Regions from separate parts of the Microbacterium sp. JC 701 genome, predicted to be linked through region 1. Evidence: predicted binding sites of a transcription regulator. Region 1 holds the regulator's gene; the other holds the start of a gene.

Region 1 (3,710 bases):
TCCTCGGGTGCGATGCCCCCCTCGGGGCCGACCACGAGCACGACGTCGCGCCCGTCGGAGGCTTCCGCCGCGACGGACGTGAGACGGTCGGATGCCGAGGGCTCCAGCACCAGCACGAGCGAGGTCTCGGCGAGACGCACGAGGTCGGCCGTGCGGGCCACCGTCTCGACCTCGGGGATCCACGCCCGGTGCGCCTGCTTGGCCGCCTCGCGAACGATCGTGCGCCAGCGGGCGAGGCCCTTGTCGGCCTTCGCATCCCACCGCGAGACGCTGCGCGACGCCTGCCACGGCACGATCGCGTCGACGCCGAGCTCGGTCGCCGCCTGCACGGCGAGCTCGTCGCGGTCGCCCTTGGCCAGCGCCTGCACGAGAACGAAGCGCGGCGACGGTGCGGGCACGATCTCGCGGCCGGTCACCCGCACCTCGACCTGCTTCGGCGACGCCGCGGTGACGACGCCCGACAGCCAGGCTCCGCGGCCGTCGCCGAGCGTCACCGCCTCATCGACGCGCACGCGACGCACGGCGGCGGCGTGGTGCGCCTCGGATCCGGTGAGCTCGACGGTGTCGCCAGGCTGGGCGCCACCCGCCTCGTCGGTGACGAAGTGCAGCGCCACGGTCAGTGCCGGAAGCGGTCGCGGAACTTGCTGAACATGCCCTGCTGGTGCTCGGCCAGGCGCGGCTTGGGAGCCTTGGTGCGCTTGGCGAACTCCTCGATGAGGGCGCGGTCGCGGTTGTCGAGGCGCGTGGGCGTCACCACGTGCACGCCGACCTTGAGGTCGCCGCGCTGGGTGCCGCGCAGCGGGGTGATTCCGCGGCCCTTGATGGTCAGCACGTCGCCCGACTGCACGCCGGGGCGCACTTCGAGGTCGACGCTTCCGTCGAGGGACTCGATCGTCGCGTTTGCTCCGAGGATGGCATCCGGCATCGACACCTCGAGGGTTGCGACGAGGTCGTCGCCCTCGCGGCTGAACGCCTCGTGAGCCTCGACGGTGATCTCGAGGTAGAGGTCGCCGTTGGGTCCGCCCGCGGGGCCGACCTCACCCGAACCGGGCAGCTGCAGGCGCAGGCCCGACTCGACGCCGGCGGGGATGTCGACTGAGACCGTGCGGCGCGCGCGCACGCGGCCCTGGCCCTGGCACGTTCCGCAGGGGTACGGGATCGTCGTGCCGTGGCCCTGGCACACGGTGCAGGGGGCGCTGGTGACGACGTTGCCGAGCAGGCTGCGCACGGTGCGCTGCACGTGACCCGAGCCGTGGCAGATGTCGCAGGTGACCTCGCTCGTGCCGGGCTGCGTGCACGCGCCCTTGCAGGTCTCGCACAGCACCGCCGTGTCGACCTCGAGGTCGCGGTGGGCGCCGAAGACGACGTCGCCGAGCTGCAGCGTGACGCGCACGAGGGCGTCCTGTCCGCGCTCCCGGCGCGAGCGCGGACGGGGACCGCGACCGCCGCCGCCCGCTTGCGCGCCGCCGAAGAACGTCTCGAAGATGTCGCTGAAGCCGCCGAAGCCGGCTGCTCCCCCGCCACCGAACGGGCTCTGGTCGCCGCCCATGTCGTAGCGGCGGCGCTGCTCGGGGTCGCTCAGCACGTCGTAGGCGTGCGTGACGAGCTTGAAGCGCTCGGAGGCGTCTTCTCCCGGGTTGACGTCGGGGTGCAACTGGCGCGCCAGACGGCGGTACGCCTTCTTGATGTCTTCGGGGCTGGCGTCGCGTTCGACACCCAGGACCTCGTAGTGGTCAGCCACAATCGCCTTCCTGCCCGCTCACGCGGGGTTGTTCTCTTTGGGGTGCTCGATCTCTCGAAAGTCAACGAGAGCTGTCGTCGTCTTCGAGCATCCGGGTCAGATAGTGCGCGACGGCACGGACCGCCGCGAGGTTCGAGGAGTAGTCCATGCGCATGGGACCCAGGAGTCCGACGCGCGCGCCTCCGCTGGAGCCGTCGTAGCGGCTGGCGAGCACCGAGGCCTCGACGAGGCCGAACGGCTCGTTCTCCCGCCCGATGCTGGCCGACAGGCCCTGCTCGTCGGCGACCATCTCGCTCATGAGGCGCAGCAGCGTCACCTGCTCTTCGATGGCCTCGAGCAGCGGGTAGATGCTGCCGCGGAAGTCCTGCTCGCGCTTGGCGAGCGTCGCGGCACCGGCCATGACGAGGCGGTCCTGCCGGAACTCCTCGAGTTCTTCGCCGACCACGCGCAGCACGGCGTCGGCGAGGGCGTCGACGATGACCCCGGGGCGGGGGCCGTCGGCCAGGGCCGCGGCCACCCGCTGGGAGCTGTCGGCGACGCTGCGGCCCACCAGCAGACCGCTCACGCGGGCCCGCAGCTGGGTGACGTCGGCCTCGCTCGGCTCGACGGGCACGAACGAGATGCGCTGCGAGACCCGGCCGGTGTCGGTCACGAGGATCACCAGCACGCGGGGGCCGCCGAGGGCGACGAGCTCGACGTGCGAGACGTTGGCCCGCGCGAACGAGGGGTACTGCACGATCGCGACCTGACCGGTCAGCTGGGTGAGTGCGCGCACCGTACGGGCGAGGAGGTCGTCGAGGTCGCCGGCCTCGTCGAGGAACGACGTGATGGCGCTGCGCTGTGCACCCGAGAGCGGGCGGAGCTCGGCGAGATGGTCGACGAACACGCGGTAGCCCTTGTCGGTGGGCACGCGCCCCGACGAGGTGTGCGGGGCGACGATGAGGTCTTCGTCTTCGAGCAGGGCCATGTCGTTGCGGATCGTCGCGGCCGACACCCCGAAGGCGTGGCGCTCGACGATGGCTTTGCTGCCGACCGGCTCACGCGTGTCGACGTAGTCCTGCACGATCGCGCGGAGCACCTGAAGGCCACGTTCCGACACCATGCGATGCTCCTCCCGTCTGGCACTCGCGTCTCTTGAGTGCCAATTCTACGGGATAGCCCCGACACTGCGCCGGGCGGCTCGCGGAGGCCGCCGCGGGTGACGCCCGCGCGGCGCTCAGACCGTGAGCGCCCGCACCACGGCGTCGGCGAGCAGGCGTCCGCGCCGGGTCAGCACGATGCGCCCGCGCACGGCATCCGCCCCCTCGATCAACCCGTCGGCGATGAGCGCGGCGACATTCTTGCGGCCCTCGCCGAGGATCTCCGACACCGCCAGACCCTCGCGGATGCGGCTGCGCAGCAGCACCGACTCCAGCCGACGCGCGGTCTCGTCGGGGCGCTCCCGCGCGGCCGCGGGCGACTCGACGGCGGCGAGGCGTTGGGCGTAGGCGGCGGGGTGCTTGACGTTCCACCAGCGCAGCCCCGCGACGTGGCTGTGCGCGCCCGGCCCGAAGCCCCACCAGTCGGTCCCCCGCCAGTACGCGAGGTTGTGGCGCGAGCGGTGCTCGACGCCGCGCGACCAGTTCGACACCTCGTACCAGTCGTAGCCGGCGGCGGCGAGCAGGTCGTCGGCGAGCTCGTACATATCGGCCTGCAGGTCGTCGGAGGGCTCAGCGACCACGCCGGAGCGGATCTGGCGAGCGAGCTTGGTGCCGTCTTCGACGATCAGCGCGTAGGCCGAGATGTGGTCGGGTTCGAGGGCCGTGGCCGCCTCGAGAGAGGCGCGCCAGTCGTCGAGCGACTCCCCCGGCGCGCCGTAGATGAGGTCGAGCGAGACGTCGAGACCCGCGCGTCGGGCCGCGGCGACGGCCGTGGCCACGTTGGCGGGATCGTGCGTGCGGTCGAGGGCGGCGAGCACGTGCGGCCGAGC
Region 2 (3,710 bases), on a different contig from region 1:
TCAGCGTCGCCGACTCGTCGCCGCGCAGCGACAGCTTCTTGCGCAGCACCGCCGGGTCGACGTCGACGCCGCGCTTCTTGATCTCGAGGGTGCCGATGCCGCGCGCGCGAAGCGCCTGCGCGAGCTTCTTGGGGTCGGCGGGCAGCTGCTCCCGCACGCGGAACGACGACACGAACGGACTCGTCAGCGCCGCATCGGAGGTGAGGTAGGCGATGCCGGGCGCCAGCATCCCGGCATCCAGCGCTCGGGCGACCTCGCCGATGAGGCGCGCGCGGATGACGGCGCCGTCGGGTTCGTGCACGAAAGCGCCGAGCTCGCGCACCTCGACGTCGGGGGTGTCGGCGGGCGCCGTGAGCTCCCACGCGTCGCTCCCGCGCACGACGAGGGCGGCGCGCCGCACGCCTTCGCGGGCGAGGGAGCCCGACCAGAGCACGAGCTCGATGGTCGAGCCGTCGGCGCTGATCCACTGCGCCTCGAGGTCGTCGGGGATCTGGGCGCGGTCGAAGCCCGGCCCGAGCTTCACTCCGCCCGGTTTCGTCTTCAGCAGCTCGAACACCCACTCGAGAGAGGGCGACCACTCGGCGGCCGACACCTGGCGCGTCTCGGAATGGCCCGCCGTGCGTCGCGCGGGGTCGAGCCACACGGCATCCGTCCCGCTGAGGTCGACGTCTTCCGCGCGCGCGTGGGTGACAGAGGCCGCATCGCCGAACGGAGCGAGGTTGTACGCCGCGATCGCCGCGGTGACCTCGTCGGCGTCGACGGCGTGCACGCGGACGCCGATGCCCGCCATCCCGAGGGCGTCGCCGCCGATCCCGCAGCCGAGGTCGGCGACGCTGTCGATGCGGGCGGCGCGAAAGCGGCCGGCGTGGCGGGCCGCGATCGACAAACGTGTCGCCTGCTCGAGGCCTGCGCGGGTGAAGAGCATGCGTTCGGCGAACGGGCCGAACTTCGTCGCCGCCTTGACCCGCAGCCGTGCCTGCCCGACGACCGCCGAGACGAGGTCGGGGGAGTGACCCGCGGCGCGCAGGCGCGACACCGTGCGGGCGGCGTCGTCGGTCGAGGCGATGGGTCCGGCCTCGTCGAGGAGGCGCAGGCCCTCGGGCGTGAGCAGGGCGGTCAGCTCGCTGGTGTCCACCGATTCAGCCTAGGCGGGCGGCCGTGTTGGCACTCGCGTTGCGTGAGTGCCAACGCTTCTCTACACTCGGATTAGCACTCTCCCCGCGTGAGTGCTGACAAGTCTTCTGTAACGAGAAAGAAGAGGTAGACCGTGTCGGTTTCCATCAAGCCGCTCGAGGACCGCATCGTCATCAAGCAGGTCGAGGCTGAGCAGACCACCGCGAGTGGTCTCGTCATCCCCGACACCGCCAAGGAGAAGCCGCAGGAGGGCGAAGTCGTCGCCGTCGGCCCCGGCCGCATCGACGACAACGGCAACCGTGTCCCCCTCGACGTCGCCGTCGGCGACCGCGTGCTCTACAGCAAGTACGGCGGCACCGAGGTCAAGTTCGGCGCCGAAGAGTACCTCGTGCTCTCGGCTCGCGACGTGCTGGCGGTCGTCGTCCGCTGATCGAGTGAGATCCTCCGAAGACCCCGGATGCCACGGCATCCGGGGTCTTCGTCGTTCCCGGGATCGGCCGGGGCCTCTGGCAGGAAAGAGTGCACCGGCGTCGCTCGGCCTCTCCTCGCGCCGCGTAGGCTGAATCGGTGACCCCCGCCGCCCCCGCATCCACCGGCGGGAGCAACCGCGGAGTGCTCTACGCCTTCTCCGCCTATCTGCTGTGGGGCGTCCTGCCCATCTACTTCCTGCAGCTCGCCCCCACCGGCCCGTTCGAGGTCGTCGCGTGGCGGATCATCCTGGCGTTCGTGTTCTGCCTCCTGCTGCTCACGGTGCTGCGCACCTGGAAGGCGTTCCTCGCGATCGTGCGCCAGCCGCGGCTGATGGCGCTCACGGCGCTGGCCGGCGTGCTGATCTACGTGAACTGGCAGACGTATCTGTTCGGGGCGCTGACCGGGCACGTGATCGAGACGAGCCTCGGTTACTTCATCAACCCGATCGTCACCGTGCTGCTGGGGGTCATCGTTCTGCGCGAGCGGCTGCGCGTGATCCCGTGGATCGCGATCGGCCTGGCCGTCGTCGCCGTCGCGGTGATCGTCATCGGCTACGGCGCCTTCCCCTGGATCGCCCTGACGCTGGCGTTCTCGTTCGGCTTCTACGGTCTCGTGAAGAAGCAGATCGGGCCGGCGGTCGACGCCGTCAGCGGGCTGACCCTCGAGTCGATGTGGCTGTTGCCGGTCGCCGTGATCCAACTGTTCTTCGTGGCGAACCTCACGGGCATCACCCTCGGCACCGCGGGCGTGCTGCACACCGTGCTGCTGCTGCTCGCCGGCGCCGTCACCGCCGTGCCCCTGCTGCTGTTCGCCTCGGGCGCGCGGCGCGTGCCGCTGACGGTGATCGGACTGCTGCAGTTCGTGGCGCCGATCATCCAGTTCGCGATCGGCGTGTGGGTGCTCGGTGAGCCGATGACCATCGAGCGGTGGATCGGCTTCGCCCTCGTGTGGATCGCCCTGGCGATGCTCAGCGTCGACTCCGTCATCGCGTCGCGGCGCAACCGCCGAGTGGTCGCCGACGTCGTCGAACCCGTCTGAACGCCCCGCGTCCCCCGTTCGGTCTACAGACGTCGGCGGCGGGGGTCTGCCAGAGTGTGAGCACCCCGCGGGATCGCGCTTCTCGAATCGGCTCCTTCTTCGTAATCGGTCCCGTCGGGTAGGTGCGATGAGGGGCTCCGTCAACGCGCGATGCCAACCGTTATGCGGCCGTGACCGCTTCGACCCACATCGTTAACGAACGGCAACACGCGGAAAATGCGCGGCCGATTAGGTTTGGGGACACCAGGCGGCCCAAAGGGTCGCCGAACGTTCATTCACAGCAAGGAGCCCTATGAACGTCTTCACGCGTACGCGCACCGCGAAGGTCCTCGGCGGTATCGCCCTGGTCGGCGCCAGCGCGCTCGTCCTCGCCGGATGCTCTGGTGGCGGCGGCAGCGAAGCCGCAGCGCCCAGCGCATCGTCCGGCGGCGGGGCAACCTCGACCGCCGACGGCACGTTCCACGTCGGCACGATCCTGCCCGCCACGGGTAACCTCGCCTTCCTCGGCCCGCCCGAGGTCGCGGGTGTCAAGCTCGCCATCAAGGACATCGAGGCCACCGGCGGCGACTTCCCCTTCAAGACCGAGCTGACCGAGCGCGACTCGGGTGACACCACCACCGACATCGCCACGCAGTCGGCCACCGAGCTCGTCGACGCGGGCGCCGACGTCGTCATCGGTGCCGCCTCGTCGGGTGTGTCGTTCACGTTCGTCGACCAGCTGGTCAACGCGGGTGTCGTGCAGATCTCGCCGGCCAACACCTCGCCCGACTTCACGACCTACGCCGACGACGGGTACTACTGGCGCACCGCGCCCTCCGACGTGCTGCAGGGCCGCGTGCTCGGAAACCTGATGACCGGAGACGGTGCCGCCAACATCGGCATCATCTACATCAACGACCCGTACGGCATCGGCCTCAAGGACAACGCGACCAAGGCCGTCGAGGCCGCCGGTGGCGAGGTCTCGGTCGCTGTTCCCTACAACCCGGGTGACACCGTGTTCACCTCGCAGGTCGACCAGCTGCTCGCGGCCAAGCCCGACGCCGTCGCGGTCATCGCCTTCGAGGAGA

What was found. Region 1 encodes HrcA, which represses chaperone genes, less so after heat shock. Its sites were predicted from a motif close to TTNGCACTCGNNNNNNNCGAGTGCNAA; they were not measured.
Region 2: the regulator HrcA is predicted to act here: its motif matches at 1,162-1,188, upstream of groES (co-chaperone GroES).

Annotation. Positions count from the first base shown of each region.
Region 1 is NZ_JAJNCV010000002.1:359,803-363,512, forward strand. Features, by position in the region: gene LPW41_RS09620 (16S rRNA (uracil(1498)-N(3))-methyltransferase) at 1-614, opposite strand, end outside; gene dnaJ (molecular chaperone DnaJ) at 617-1,741, opposite strand; gene hrcA (heat-inducible transcriptional repressor HrcA) at 1,803-2,843, opposite strand; gene hemW (radical SAM family heme chaperone HemW) at 2,958-3,710, opposite strand, start outside.
Region 2 is NZ_JAJNCV010000001.1:926,179-929,888, forward strand. Features, by position in the region: gene LPW41_RS04455 (class I SAM-dependent methyltransferase) at 1-1,135, opposite strand, end outside; gene groES (co-chaperone GroES) at 1,268-1,564, shown strand; gene rarD (EamA family transporter RarD) at 1,702-2,643, shown strand; gene LPW41_RS04470 (ABC transporter substrate-binding protein) at 2,936-3,710, shown strand, end outside.